3 regions of the Paenibacillus sp. GM2FR genome follow, and region 1 is predicted to be linked to each of the others. Evidence: a T-box and tRNA genes for the amino acid it is inferred to sense, from the RefSeq annotation. Region 1 holds a T-box; the other regions hold tRNA genes.

Region 1 (4,978 bases):
TTAACCGGCCACGATATTGACCAGTTTACCCGGTACGGCAATGACTTTGCGAATACTCTTTCCTTCCAGCGCCTGCTTGACATTTGGAAGGGAGAGGCTATGTTGTTGCATGGCTTCTTGGTCCATGTCTTTCGAGATTTTGGCACGTTCTACGATTTTGCCGTTAACTTGAACGACAATCTCAACTTCGGCCTCTACAGTCCAAGCCTCGTCGTACTCCGGCCATGGCACGTAGGTTACGCTCTCCGTGTAGCCTAAACGGCTCCACAGCTCTTCAGCCAGGTGAGGGGCCAGCGGGGAAAGCAGCTGAACAAAGTTCTCCATCGCTTTGCGCGGAAGCTCTTCCGTCTTGTATCCCTCGTTGATGAATACCATCAGCTGGCTGATCGCTGTGTTAAAGCGCATATGCTCAAAGTCTTCCGTTACTTTCTTAATCGTTTTGTGCAGCGTACGTTTGAATTCGTCCGTACCCTCGCCTTCCACGATTTTAGGGTTCAATTGACCGTCGTCCCCGATGAACAGGCGCCATACCCGGGAGAGGAAACGATGTGTTCCTTCAACGCCATTGGTGTTCCATGGTTTGGTCGCTTCCAGCGGCCCCATGAACATCTCGTACACGCGCAGCGTGTCGGCACCGTATTCGTTCACAATATCATCCGGATTGATGACATTGCCGCGGGACTTACTCATTTTCTCATTATTGTTGCCCAGGATCATACCCTGATTGACCAGCTTCTGGAAAGGCTCCTTCGTATCGACAACGCCCAGGTCATACAATACTTTGTGCCAGAAGCGCGCATACAGCAAATGAAGCACCGCATGCTCCACACCACCGATGTAGAGGTCAACCGGCAGCCATTCCTTCTGCTTCTCCTTAGAGCACAATTCATCATTATTACGGGGATCGATGTAACGCAGGTAGTACCAGCAGCTGCCGGCCCATTGCGGCATCGTATTGGTCTCGCGGCGGGCTTTCATGCCGGTTTCGGGATCTACCGTTTCCACCCACTCCGTAACGTTAGCCAGCGGCGATTCGCCGGTACCGGAAGGTTTAATCTGATCCACATCCGGCAGCAGTAATGGAAGCTGATCCTCAGGCACGGTCTTCATCGTTCCGTCTTCCAAATGCAGAATCGGAATCGGCTCACCCCAGTAGCGTTGACGGCTGAACAGCCAGTCGCGCAGACGGTAAGTTACCTTCTTTTTGCCCTTGCCCTCTTTTTCCAGCCATTCATTCATCGCCTGGATAGCCGCTTCATTGTCCAACCCGTTCAAGAAGCCGGAATTCACATGCGCGCCACTGCCGCTGTATGCTTCCTCCTCGACATTTCCACCCTGAACGACTTCAATAATCGGAAGACCGAATTGCTTCGCGAACTCCCAGTCGCGGCTGTCATGACCCGGAACCGCCATGATGGCCCCCGTTCCGTAGCCGGCAAGCACATAATCCGCGATCCAGATCGGCACCTTAGCGCCGTTTACCGGATTGATGGCGTATGCACCCGTAAATACACCGGTTTTATCCTTGGCCAAATCCGTCCGCTCCAAGTCGCTTTTACGGGCTGCTTGATCTTGATAAGCCTTGACGGCTTCACGCTGATCGGCTGGCGTAATTTTATCGACGAGGTCATGCTCCGGCGCCAGGACGCAGTAGGTTGCCCCGAACAGCGTATCCGGACGGGTTGTGAACACCTCCAGATGACCATCGTAACCTTCGATGTCAAAACAGACCTCAGCGCCTGTGGATTTGCCGATCCAGTTGCGCTGCATATCCTTCAGGCTTTCGCTCCAGTCCAGTTCATCCAGATCCTCAAGCAGACGATCCGCATATTCGGTAATACGCAGAATCCATTGGCGCATCGGTTTACGTACGACCGGATGGCCTCCGCGTTCGCTCTTGCCGTCGATGACCTCTTCGTTCGCAAGCACGGTACCGAGCGCTTCGCACCAGTTCACCGGCACTTCAGCCACATAGGCAAGACCGCGCTTATAGAGCTGGATAAAGATCCACTGGGTCCATTTATAATATTCCGGATCGGTTGTGCTGATCTCACGGTCCCAATCATACGAGAAGCCGAGAGATTTGATCTGGCGGCGGAACGTATCAATATTCTGCACGGTAAACTCGCGAGGATGTTTGCCTGTATCCATTGCATACTGCTCCGCTGGCAGACCGAAAGCATCCCATCCCATAGGATGAAGCACGTTGTATCCGCGCATCCGCTTGTAACGGGACACGATGTCAGTCGCTGTATACCCCTCCGGATGTCCTACATGCAAGCCTGCGCCTGATGGGTACGGAAACATATCCAGTGCGTAAAATTTCGGTTTGGATGATGAATCTTCCGTTTTAAAGGTTTTGTTCTCATCCCAGTATTGCTGCCATTTCGGTTCGATGGCCTGCGGCTGGTAGCCGTGGCCGGTTGGTTGATTGTCCGTCATACTTCATTGCTCCTCCTTCACAGTCGAGAGACAAGGCCTATGCCATTGCCCAAAAAACAAAAAAACCTCATCATCCATAGCGCTGATCGCTAGGGACGAGAGGTTTGATTCCCGTGGTACCACCCTAGTTAGCCAAAGGCATGCTTTGCCTTTCACTCCCTTTGCATCCTTATCGCGGATGAGACGACGGTGCTTCAGCGGCCGAATCTGCCGGAATACAGCCCTCCAGCGGCCGGGTTAACACCATTGCTCCGAGGCGAGTTCATCCCTATCGTCAACCGGTTTTCACCAGACACCGGCTCTCTGCATGATCGAAAGTGGAACGATTGATCCTCATCATCGCGTTCATATTACCGTTTTAATGTGGCTATTATACCCAAAAAGTCCGATCAAGTCAACGGAAGCTCTTCACCGTTTCTGCGATAATATTCCGGCGTCGTCCCGACCATGGCCTTGAACATCCGGCTGAAATGAGCCAAATGCTTGAAACCTGATGCCTGGCTGATTTCCGTGATGCTGAGATGCGGGTGGAGCCTGAGCAAAATTTTAGCTTGGTTAATCCGCCGGTGATACAAATATTTAAACACCGTCGTTCCGGTAACCTCCTTAAACAAGGAGGATAAATAGTGTTTCGTAATATGCATATCGCGGGCGATTCGCTCCAGCGTCAGATCATGCATGTAGTTTTCCTCGACAAACGATACGACATGCTGGACATGCCGCTCTTTCTCGGAGATGGAGTCCTGATCCTGCACAGCGTCCTGGCACCAGTCCGCGATGACGTACATCATCTCCTGAATACGCAAGGTCATCCGCTCCTGGCGAAAACCGGTCGTGGATGCCGAGAGACGATGTATATCGGCCAGCATCCCTTCGAATTCGTCACGGTTTGCCCCTGTCAGTGTCATGCGATGATTACGCAGCGTTTCGAAGGGGTCCAGCAATATCGATCTGGCCGTCTCCGAAAGCCCCTTGCAAATCCAGGCAGGATCGAAATGCAGAATGCTTCTGACGTATCTGGAATCAGGCTCTACATTCGGACAATGGAGCGTGAGCCCGTTCATCAGGAGCAGATCCCCCGGCTTCAGGGCAAAAATGGAATCACCGATCAAATAAGTGCAGCGTCCTTCGTGAAAGTAATAAATCTCATAAAAAGCATGCGAATGAAACTGCCCGCCCGACAACGGCCGTTCATTGTAATAGATCAGATCAAACGGCGCTTGCAGCTGCATGCGATCAAATCCCGGCATCATATGGGAAGATGAGGTCATCTAGAGAATCGCCCCTTTAGCGATTTTGGAGTTATATAACCCTCAACGTAACGGGGTTTTCTCTATTATATATGATTTTATGGAATGCGCACGGCTTCATTTTGGGCAATCACGCACAACTCTCCGGCTTTGAAGGCGTGCTCCTGGGACATGGCATGTTCCGTACGTTCCAGACAATCGAGGATAAGCTCTCCGAAGAATGGGTAGCCTACCTTGCCTCGAAGCTCCATATGAAACTCTCCCTCGCCATTAACCAGGTACAGATGATCGCCCTGCGGATTCCTTGCGATATCGATGTATTTGCGAAGCTCAATGTATCCTTCTGTGCCCAGAATAAAGGTTCTTCCGTCGCCCCAGGTGCCAAGGCCTCCAGGTGTCAGCCAGTCGACACGGAAATAATTCGTGGCCCCGTTGTCCCCCACTAGCGTTGCATCTCCGAAATCCTCCAGCTCCGGGTACTCCGGATTCGCATAATTGCCCACCTTGCTGCTGAGCACCTTGGCATCGCGGCAGCCCGCATAAAACAAAAACTGTTCAATCTGGTGGGAGCCGATATCACACAGAATGCCGCCGTACTGTTGATGACGGAAAAACCAGTCCGGACGGGAGGGCGCATTTAATCGGTGCGGTCCTGTTCCCATCACCTGCACCACTCGCCCGATTGCCCCGTCCTGGATCAGACTTCCTGCATGGACGGCACTCTCCACATGCAGCCGTTCACTGTAATAGACCATGTACTTCTTACCTGTCTCCTCGGCTTTCGCGCGAGCTGCGTTCACCTGCTCCAGCGTGGTGAAAGGCGTTTTATCCGTAAAATAATCCTTGCCATGCGACATGACCTTCAGGCCAAGCTCGCATCTTTCCGAAGGAATGGCGGCAGCCGCTACCAGATGAACCTCCGCATCCTGAAGCACTTGTGCCTCGGACGAAGCGACCGTTACACTCGGATAAGCCTTGCAAAAAGCCGCAACCTTCGCGGGGTCTGAGTCATACACCCACTTCAACGTCGCCCCGGCCTCGATTAATCCGTTACACATGCCGTATATATGGCCATGCTCCAGCGACATGGCGGCAAACATAAACTCTCCGGGCTTGCACACCGGCTGGGCTTTGCCCACCGGCGCATAGAGCATTCCATTACTGCGGTCCATACCACGCGCCCCCCGATTATAATTTAGTAGGATCCAAACGTTTTGCTCATATCCACCGCCCCGATCTCCTTGACCGTTTTCTGAGCGGAAGAATGTGTGATCCGTTCCTGCAGC
Region 2 (4,978 bases), 3.5 Mb from region 1:
CTCTATGATGGAGAATAGAGTAAACTGCCAGTTGATGATAAAGTTATACCATGGGAACCCGAACAGACAATCTGTAAGCACGGTATAAGAAAGGCAGAGGGAGCCTAACAGCAGGATGATCGCATATTTTTTGATATACATCGTTATTTCCTCACATTTCATATGGTTTATGACACGCCAATCCATGACAACGTTGTATTAGTATGAAGGGTTTATTGAATAAACATACAGTGGAGAGTTTTTATCCAATCGAGACGGCTGGGACAGAAGTATAGTAAATCCGTTTATAGATGGGCCTAAGGGTTATAGATCTTATATAATGAAAATAGATAGTGAACCGGGCTTTAGGAGGGGAGAGTTTGTGATGAAGAAACGTCAAGGCGTGAGAAGGCTGCTGGCTGGGATCGTGGCGGTAGTGTTAGGGATGACCGGTTCCGTGGCATATGGGGGAGAAGCTTGGGCTGCGGACACATCCTCAGGTGGACCTATCGAAGTTCGGGTGAATGGAGGCCGACTTCTGCTGGAATCACCTCCCTTTATTCATAACGGCAGGGTGATGGTGCCTTTCCGCGGCATTTCAACAGCGATGGGAGCCGAAGTGCGTTGGGACCAAGCCAAGCAGACGGCCATTGTAAGTAATGGCACACATACAACGAGTTACACCGTGGGGCAGAATCATGCCATGAAAGACGGCAAAGCTGTGACCCTGGATGCCCCGCCTCTGCTCAAGGAGGGACGTATTTATATCCCCCTCCGATTCTCGGCAGAGGGTCTGGGAGGTAAGGTTGTTTGGAATAACCAGGCTAAAGAAGCTATGATCTATCCGTTACTCACACCGAAGGAGGCAGAAGCAGTTCTGTCCAAGATGAGTGATCAAGCGATGACATTTTTGAAAAACAAGGATTTTGAAAAGCTTGCAGAGCTCGCTCATCCAAACGGGATCACTTTTTCCCCTTATGCGCATGTTGACCGGCAGAAGGATGTCACACTTGGCAAGCAGCAGCTGAGGAAGGGATTTAACCACGATACCTTATACCGATGGGGTGAGTATGATGGCAGCGGAGAACCAATCTCGATGAATTTTGAGAACTATTTTAATAAATTCATCTATACCCGCTATTTTGCCGCAGCGCCATGGATCGGTTACAACCAATCCAAGAGCGAAGGAAATACGGTGAACAATGCAAGCAGCCAGTATAAGGGAGCTGTCATCGTCGAGTATTACTTCGATGGAGTTCATCCTGATTATGCGGGGATGGATTGGGAAAGCCTCCGGCTTGTATTTGAACAAGATGGGGAGAACTGGGTGTTATCTGGCGTCATACATGATCAATGGACCATCTGAGATCAACTTGAGCTGTCGAAACCATATATAGTTTGATGGTTTCGACATTTTTTTTAAAAAAATGCTTGCTTTTTAACTCTGGGCGTAATATACTCTTAATTACGGTGATCAACTCGATCACGACTTACATAACATGCGGTCGTGGCGGAATTGGCAGACGCGCACGGTTCAGGTCCGTGTGGGCTAACCCCCGTGGAGGTTCGAGTCCTCTCGACCGCATCTATGAAGCAAAGCTGTTTTTCAAGTGGAAATTTAACTTGAAGAACAGCTTTTTTCGTTCCTCTTCATGTGGAAATCGCGTTATACTAAACAAGAGGAACCGTTCAGCTTTAGGGTAAATTCGATGGAGTTGGATTTATAATATAAGACCTGTTAGCATTACTGGCTGGTTATTATGAATACAAGGGGTGTGATCCTGTGATAAAACCTCGAAAAGGGCTTAGCTTTATTTTGTTGCTGCTTGTTGTCGTTAGTTTGTCTGTTGGATGTCAATCGACGGATGAGGGGAATACGGCTGAGCTTCCGGTACCGGAGCAATCGGTGAATTCTTCGAATGAGGATGCCCCGGAGACAGAGCCCTCATCCGGCTCAGAAGACGATGACGCCGCGGGAAGCGGTGCTGTTGCAGAACCGGATGAGGATACGGACGTTACTCCAGATCATCAGGCCGCTGAGCCCGATGTGGATTTAGCGGATGTGACGGCGGTCCGGCTCATTAATCATAGCTCGGGCTGGATTGGCGGAGAAGGCTGGATTGCTTTTAGTGATAACGGTGGTACGGAATGGGAGGTTCAAGCTCAGCCGAAAGGCACCGTACGTCAAATCTTCGCGCTGAATGGTAAGCAGGCGTGGACGGTGATGGAGAATAACGATCTGTACCGCACTATGGATGGCGGGGAGACGTGGATTCGGATTGGAAGCACGCCGAATGCCGGATTTCTCCATTTCACATCGCCTGAAACGGGATTCAGCGGTCAAGCCAAAACCGAGGACGGAGGCAAAACTTGGATCAACCAGGATATACCGGATACGACTGTCGGCCGCCCTGCCACGGGAGCTATCACCGATGAAGCTGCTGAAGCTCCCAGGAACGAAGGCGCTGCTGTGTCTTGACCGTTATATGTTGTTTCTGCGAGGCCCCATAACGAATGAATAACAAAGAAGGCCGGAATCTCCGGTCTTCTTTTTGTGGTTCTGCCTCCATTCTCAGCGAGGAAGAGGCAGAACGATGAATCGTATCGTTCATTAAGGCAACTCTTTGAATATCATTCGGGAGCCTAGCCAAAGACCAGCCGTTACTCCGAATAAACCGAAGAGGACCACCAGGACGATCAGATTCAAGGAGTGCCAGCCCAGCAGGAATCCAAAACCGCTTCCCATGGTTGTTCCGGCCAGCAATCCCAATGCAGCACCAATTTGCTTTTGACGTAGCGTCATCTTTCTGTCACCTCAATTGTTGGATGATGCAAACGGAATGTTACTTGTATTCCCTGATCATCTCGAAATATGCCGTAACAGAAAATAAGCCCGGCTTAGCCGGATCGACCCGGCAAGCTGAGCATTGGTTGAATAGTAAGTATGGTTATAATATAACGTGCAACTTCAATTAGGAATTTTGCTTTAATGCGCAATCTGCGAATAGAACAGATTTAGGGATACGGAAGAACTGTTCCGCTTTTTCCTGGAACGCTGCTGACGGCACGGTGCCCTGGTGCAGCCATTTGCGGAATGTGCCGGGATGAACGCCGATCCAGCGGCTGACATCGCTTACCGACAAATCATGAACCATGCACAGACCTGTCAGAATCCGATTGCTAACTGGTGATCGTGTCAGGGTGCGTTTCATGAAACGGGAAGGCGCCGGCTGACAGATTAAAGGTGACTTGTCCAGCAGTTCTTCCCTGAAGAGAATGTGGCGGGGATAACCCAAGTAGTCACAGGCCTTCTCCAGGTTGTTTTTACCGGGAACGCGTCCCTCATATACCCAGGCGCTGACACTACGGGAGGATACTCCCAGTTCCTCGGCCAATTGCGACAATTTGATATCGTTGGCCATAAGTACGGCTAGTAGGACGCGGTTGCGAATTTGGCAGCGGGTCGGCCGGCGAAAGCGCTTGACTCGCACACCTTTCCCCAAATATTTACGATTGATCAGGGACCACGCCTCAATGGAGTGTTTTTCTTGCTGCAGTTGTGTAGGCATAATTCCTCCGATTTTTTTAACACAATACTACAATATTCGACACTCACTTTTCAATAGCCAATCATCAAACAATTGTTTCCATTTCGTTGTTACCTGATTTATAAGTCGGATGTAATGGTCCGATAGACCTACCTGTTGGATTGATTATTTTGATGTATCGTTCGCTTTTTCATGATATTTATAGAGGGGAAAGAGGTTATAGACGAGGATGTATGGAGTCAAATCCGAACGATAAACGAATTATCTATTGACTCATTCGTAAATCCGTTTTATATTAACTATGGTTGATGAAGAACAAAGAAGCTTATTCGTATATCCCTGAAAATAAGGTTCAGGGGTTTCTACAAGGGACCTTAAATTCCTGACTACGAATAGGATGCGCAAGCATACCTATTCGAAGCAGGATTTTTTTGTGTCCAGAAGCGGTGTGCAGAAGCGACAGTCAAACACACAGGGGGATATGATGAGCAAATATGATGTTATCGTTGTGGGTGCCGGTCCGGCCGGTATTTTCGCTTGTTATGAACTGACATTGAAGTCACCAGGAAGCAAGGTGCTGCTGGTTGACAAGGGACATGATATTTACCGGAGAAGCTGTCCGATCCTGGAGGAGAAGATTAAGCTCTGTCCACCGGCAGTAGGACGTAAGGAATTTGCCGGTTGTTTGCCGGCCTGCTCGATAACAGCCGGATTTGGTGGGGCGGGCGCATACAGCGACGGCAAATTCAACATCACCACGGAGTTTGGCGGCTGGATGACCGATTATTTGCCCGGCTCCAAAGTCATGGAGCTCATCCAATATGTCGACGCTATCAATCTGGAGCATGGAGCGACACCCGCCATTACGGACCCGACAACAAATGCGATCCGGGATATTGAACAGCGTGGATACGCAGCAGGCCTGAAGCTGCTGCGTGCTCAGGTAAGACATCTTGGAACCGAGCAGAATTTGGAGATTCTGAAGTCGATATATGAATATTTGAAGACTAGAATTGATATGGCTTTCCGGGCGGAAGTCGAGGACATTGTTACCGTCAAAGAAGACGGAACTCACCGCGTCACCGGCATTGCGATGAAGGGCGGAGAGGTCCATGAGGCGAATCTGGTGATGATTGCTCCCGGCCGCGACGGGTCTGCCTGGTTGACCGGCATACTTAAAAAACGCAGATTGAAAATGCATAATAACCAAGTAGACGTGGGCGTTCGGGTGGAAACCTCGGATGTGGTCATGCGCGAGATCAATGAGCATTTGTATGAAGGCAAATTCATCTTTAACACCTCGGTTGGAACCCGGGTGCGTACGTTCTGCAGCAATCCTTCCGGTCATGTTGTGGTTGAGAACCATAGCGGAGTTATGGCAGCCAATGGCCATTCTTATAAAGATCCGGCATTGGGATCAGCCAATACAAACTTTGCGCTGCTCGTATCCC
Region 3 (4,978 bases), 3.4 Mb from region 1:
CGATTCCCGTATCCGATAAATTGAATGCACCTCAACATAAGTACAGCCTTCCATACAGGGATCCGAATCACCGGGACCTTGTATGGAAGGCTATTGTTTTTTATGGCCGTGCAGGGAGTGGGCTGACCATTGTCCGATAACCTTTGTACCGTCCAGTTACTCACAAGATGCCATTACATTGCCATCGGTTCTGCTATTGCGCTAATGCGCACGAAGCGGATCAGGCCTCCAGCTTGAATGCTCTCTGACCAGATCGCTGATACCGACAAACTCCACCTTTGTCTGCAGTTTCGGAATGGTTCCTTTCAGTGCTTCTGCCGTTCGCGTTCCATATTTGCCGACATGGCCAATGGCAATGCAGGATGTTCTCTCTTCCGCATGCTGTGCCGCAGTCTGCAGCTGCTTACTCACGTGCTGAACGGTATGAACATCATCCAGGAATATGTCATTGGCGATGGACGGCATCCCCTTCTCCGCTGCCAATTTGCCAACCACGCTGCGGTAGTTTGTCTTGCTGTCGATAAAGAACAACCCTCTCTCCCTGCATACTTCGAGTACAATGGACATGACCCGCTCATCCCCGGTAACCTTGGAGCCCATATGATTATTAATCCCTACGGCGTAAGGGACCGAATCGATTGCCTCTTCCATGCGTTTACGAATCTCCTCATCGGTGAGCGAACTCAGAATGGCACCCGGTCCTAGCCAGGAAGATCGTCCTTGCTTTGGCTCCATGGGCATATGGATAATGACGTCATGGCCTTGACGATGCGCGGCTTCGGCGTCCTTCACGCTTGTCGACAAAAAAGGCATCACGGCGACCGTGATCTTGACAGGCAGATTGAGCATTTCCTGAGTCCCTTTCTGATCATTGCCAAAATCATCGATGATGACGGCTAACTTTTTAACTTTCGCTTCTTGACCATGCCTGCTGCTCCCGGATTCTTTGTGCATCTCTTTTGTTTCTTGATGATGAGGAGCTGCCGCTGGGATCCTCATCACTCCCGCCCCATATCCGATCTGACCTGCGTTCACGAGGATCCATACCACACATAGCAAGATAGCCGATTTTTTATATACGTTCCGCATGGTTACTCCCCTTTCCATTCATTTTCATGCTAATGTACACCTAACCGTATTGTTTGAGAAAAGGTATGCAAATATGTAAGCAAGGTGCATTCAGCATAGACACACAACCTTTTTACTAAGAAATAAAAACAAGACACGTCCCGTCGCCGGAAAACGTCTTGTTTCATATTCCTTATTGATTCGGTTCAGCTCCCCTTCAAAAAGTAAAAAGCATCGTCATTCAGGAATCCCCCGCTCCCGCAATGACCCGCAGCGCATTTCCGACGGATTGCAGAAGATTGCCGGCCACCGTCAGATCGTTGGCTTTCTTATTCGCAGCCGTGCCCCGCAGCTCCGCGGTAATTTTAGCCTGAGCGGCGTTGGCTATCGACTGCATCGCATTTCCAAGGATGGAGAGCCGTTGACCTTCATCTTGCTGCTTCCTTCTTTTGGACAGCATTTTCGTTTGACCAAGCGCGGCAATATTCGTCCCCAATGCTTGCAGCCAAGCATAGGCCGCGAGCTGCTCCTGAGGATCCAATGACTTAGCTGGCAAGGCAATCCCTTCTTTCAATTATCCATATATTTCATTATTTAATATAATACGCGCATCATTTATTTTGGTTAAAGTCTTACATCCCGCCCCTTCCAAATCTAAACACAAAAAAAGCTCGTAAACTGCTAAAAAGCAAGTTTACGAGCTTCTTCAGAAGAATGCGGTCGAGAGGACTCGAACCTCCACGGGGGTTAGCCCACACGGACCTGAACCGTGCGCGTCTGCCAATTCCGCCACGACCGCGTATCATGTTCATCGCTTATAGGAGACAAGTCCTTATCAGCGGCGACAAGATATATAATATCACGCCATGTGAATCGAGTCAACATTTTTTTTGAACTTGATTAAAAACCTGTTTTTCGGTTAAAATAAGAACATAAGTTCTCATTCAATAACCATTTTCTATATAAAGGCGGTGATGTTGATGGCCATACCGGCTGTTACGACGGAGGAACGAGCATTGATCAAAAGTTATCTGCTGCTGATGTTCATCCATAAGGTGTTTGAAAGGGATTGCCGAATCATTCAGGAGAGCGGTGTCTTCAAGAGCCCTCAATTGTATGTAGAGGTTGTGGGGAACGGAGCCAAACGGGCTGCTGTGCTTCTTCGTGAGGTGAAGCAAGAATTTACCAAGCGGGCGATCAAGGTGTATGATATCGGGCAAAACCAGGAAGGAATCCAGGCGCGATATGCATGTCGTGGTTACATTGGTTCGATGAACATTCTATGGCCATCCTTCCGTGAGGAGATGATGGACCGCATGCGAGCCTATCTTGGACTGGTCTCGCCCGAGACCGAGTCCTCTATGCAAGCCCATCCTCCTGCCGCTGTTTCCGCCCGCTAAATCGCTGCCCCTTAAACAGAGAATAACCGTCTCCCCCTGAACAAGATTGCTCCGGTGAGACGGTTATTGGTGATCGCGAATCAATGAAGATTATGCTGCACGCGGGTCAGTCCCTGCGAGAGAGCATGTCCCGCGCTGGCGGCAGACGCCACGGCTACAGCCTCCATAATCTGCGCATCCGAGGCTCCCTTCGCACGGGCTTCCTCCATATGATAGAAGGTACACAGCTCATTATTGGCAAACAGTCCGATCCCCAGTGCGATCAGCTGCTTCGTTCGCTCATCCAGCTCGCCATCCTGAAAGCAGACGCCGGTGAACTGATGATACGCCTCTGCCATATCCGGCATGCTCTGCTTCAAATTCAGAATTTCATTCTTATAAGCCGAAACCTTGTCATTGGACATTTCCATAACCTAAAGCACCTCTTCCACAAAAAATTTGATGCGAGGTTAAGTTGTCCGACGAGTGCGAGATCTATGCCTACTCTTCGATCGGGCTTACTCTTGGATCTTTTTTAAGCTGGTAGCTGTAGCGGCGATCCAGTTTAACGACCCGCCGGTTTCTGCGGCGTATAATGACCTGCTCGGGGTCCCAGGCTACGACAAAGCCTATAATATCATTGGTCTCCAAGCCATCCCGCACAACCCGGACCAATTCGCCAGAGAGCCTAAGCTCATCAAGTCTTTCATCGCTAATCATCACCATACCTCCTTCATAAACTTACTGTGCAAAAAAAGACCTAAATGAGATCATTTAGGTCTTTTGAATGCGTTGCGATATCGACAAACATCCCGACTAAGAGATGTTCTATATACCCATTAACGCTGTGCCGGCTCGATACTGTCATTCTTCTCGTACCAAAAATCCAGAACGGTTGAAGACATGACGCGCTTTTCGATATATTCTACCTGCTGAGGCGTAAACTGTTCCTTCCACTCGAAGGAAACCTCCTCACACAATCCGGCAATCGTCAGCAGTTCTGACCAGGCAACATAGCGTTTGTACCAGAAAAACTGAGGATGTTCAATCATATAGGGATATAGATCATCAAACTCCGTATGTTTACAATCCAAAGCACGTTCAAAATGTACCTTTGCTTCATTCAGCTTCTCAATCAAAAACGGCTCGGTTACAGGTTGTTTCCCCATGGTGCTGCCTCCTCTCTCTTGCCTACCTCTTTATTATAAGCGAAAATCACGGAGGCGAAAAGATTTTGTTGTGATTTTAGGCTGAAATGCATTTAAATTCGTCTACGAATTTCCATGATTACGCACGCCAAAGGCCAGGGTACAAACGTTCATGACTTAAGGCCTACCTTTCAGCTCTATCCTGTCATGCCATAAGCGCTTGATATAATCCTGATCCTAGCTGAACGTAATCTTGCCGTCCTCAAGCGACGATATGGTGACAAGCGACTCCACATGAATATTCTGTTCGCGCAGCGTTCTCGCTCCGGCCTGGAAACTCTTTTCAATCACAACGCCAAGCCCGATTAATTCCGCCCCTGCCCGTTCAATGATCTTGATCAGGCCTCTTGCAGCGTCTCCGTTCGCGATAATGTCATCAATGAAGAGCAATTTATCCCCTTCACCGATAAACTGGCGCGATACCATAATATCCGTGACAATGCCCTTGGTGAAAGACGGAACCCGCTCACATAAGGCGTCTGGATCGGCGAGCAGCGTTTTTTTGCGCCGGGCGAATACCATGGGGACTCCCAATTCAAGCGCCGCGGCAAATGCAACAGAAATGCCGGAGGATTCCAGCGTCACGACCTTGGTCACGCCGCTCTCTTTAAATCTCGCCGCAAATTCCCGGCCCATATCCATAATTAAAGCCGGGTCCACTTGATGCGTCAGCAGGGCATCCAGCTTCAGCACCTGATCCGACAACACGACACCTTCTTTGATGATCCGCTCCTTCAACCAATCCATCCCAAAGACCTCCCACGATTCCTTTGTCGTAAAAGTAACATATTCCTCCTTGTACGGCAAGTACAAACGGATACTCCGTCATTTAACTGTACGGTTTCCGTCATCATTCCTGACATTGATCTCCGCTGCCTGGCACTAATCATGGGTCATGCCTCCAGCCAAGGACCTGGGACAGGTAGGAGTCATGTCCCAGCTGAGCCAAGCATACCTTGTACTATGCAGAACGATTAACTTTCAAGGGGGATGCGGGGCTTGCGTAATTCTATTCGTGTTTTACAGATCGCCTTTACATATATCGGAACCATCGTTGGCGCTGGCTTTGCTACCGGACGGGAAATCCTTCAATTCTTTACCCAATATGGTCACTGGGCTACCCTTACCATTCTGCTTACGACAGGACTATTCATTTGGCTCGGAACGAAAATCATGACGATATCCAGACGGATCGGGGCCAAATCCTTTGAGGACTTGAACAAATTCCTGTTTGGAGAGAAAGCCGGCGTGTGGATCAGCCGCTTTATGTTTATCATTTTGCTTGGAGTCAACAGCATCATGCTTGCCGGCGCGGGCTCTGTT

What was found. The T-box of region 1 lies ahead of leuS (leucine--tRNA ligase). A T-box ahead of a tRNA ligase gene usually reads a tRNA of that ligase, here a tRNA-Leu.
Region 2: it has a tRNA-Leu gene. The T-box ahead of leuS (leucine--tRNA ligase) is inferred to sense a tRNA for this amino acid. The anticodon was not compared.
Region 3: it has a tRNA-Leu gene. The T-box ahead of leuS (leucine--tRNA ligase) is inferred to sense a tRNA for this amino acid. The anticodon was not compared.

The regions. Positions count from the first base shown of each region.
Region 1 is NZ_MKZM01000008.1:186,330-191,307, reverse strand. It holds gene comER (late competence protein ComER) at 1-20, shown strand, start outside; gene leuS (leucine--tRNA ligase) at 1-2,442, opposite strand; T-box leader at 2,531-2,791, opposite strand; gene PAEVO_RS00935 (helix-turn-helix domain-containing protein) at 2,832-3,692, opposite strand; gene PAEVO_RS00930 (Gfo/Idh/MocA family protein) at 3,791-4,864, opposite strand; gene PAEVO_RS00925 (Gfo/Idh/MocA family protein) at 4,888-4,978, opposite strand, start outside.
Region 2 is NZ_MKZM01000008.1:3,644,197-3,649,174, reverse strand. It holds gene PAEVO_RS16590 (YczF family membrane protein) at 1-141, opposite strand, end outside; gene PAEVO_RS16585 (copper amine oxidase N-terminal domain-containing protein) at 365-1,345, shown strand; tRNA gene PAEVO_RS16580 (tRNA-Leu) at 1,481-1,564, shown strand; gene PAEVO_RS16575 (WD40/YVTN/BNR-like repeat-containing protein) at 1,763-2,458, shown strand; gene PAEVO_RS16570 (hypothetical protein) at 2,591-2,782, opposite strand; gene PAEVO_RS16565 (helix-turn-helix domain-containing protein) at 2,952-3,548, opposite strand; purine riboswitch at 3,837-3,936, shown strand; gene PAEVO_RS16560 (NAD(P)/FAD-dependent oxidoreductase) at 4,012-4,978, shown strand, end outside.
Region 3 is NZ_MKZM01000008.1:3,549,723-3,554,700, forward strand. It holds gene PAEVO_RS16110 (methyl-accepting chemotaxis protein) at 1-19, shown strand, start outside; gene PAEVO_RS16115 (divergent polysaccharide deacetylase family protein) at 202-1,089, opposite strand; gene PAEVO_RS16120 (DUF6944 family repetitive protein) at 1,310-1,624, opposite strand; tRNA gene PAEVO_RS16125 (tRNA-Leu) at 1,784-1,867, opposite strand; gene PAEVO_RS16130 (YhjD family protein) at 2,049-2,468, shown strand; gene PAEVO_RS16135 (carboxymuconolactone decarboxylase family protein) at 2,549-2,878, opposite strand; gene PAEVO_RS16140 (hypothetical protein) at 2,949-3,167, opposite strand; gene PAEVO_RS16145 (hypothetical protein) at 3,287-3,616, opposite strand; gene PAEVO_RS16150 (xanthine phosphoribosyltransferase) at 3,833-4,402, opposite strand; gene PAEVO_RS16155 (YkvI family membrane protein) at 4,655-4,978, shown strand, end outside.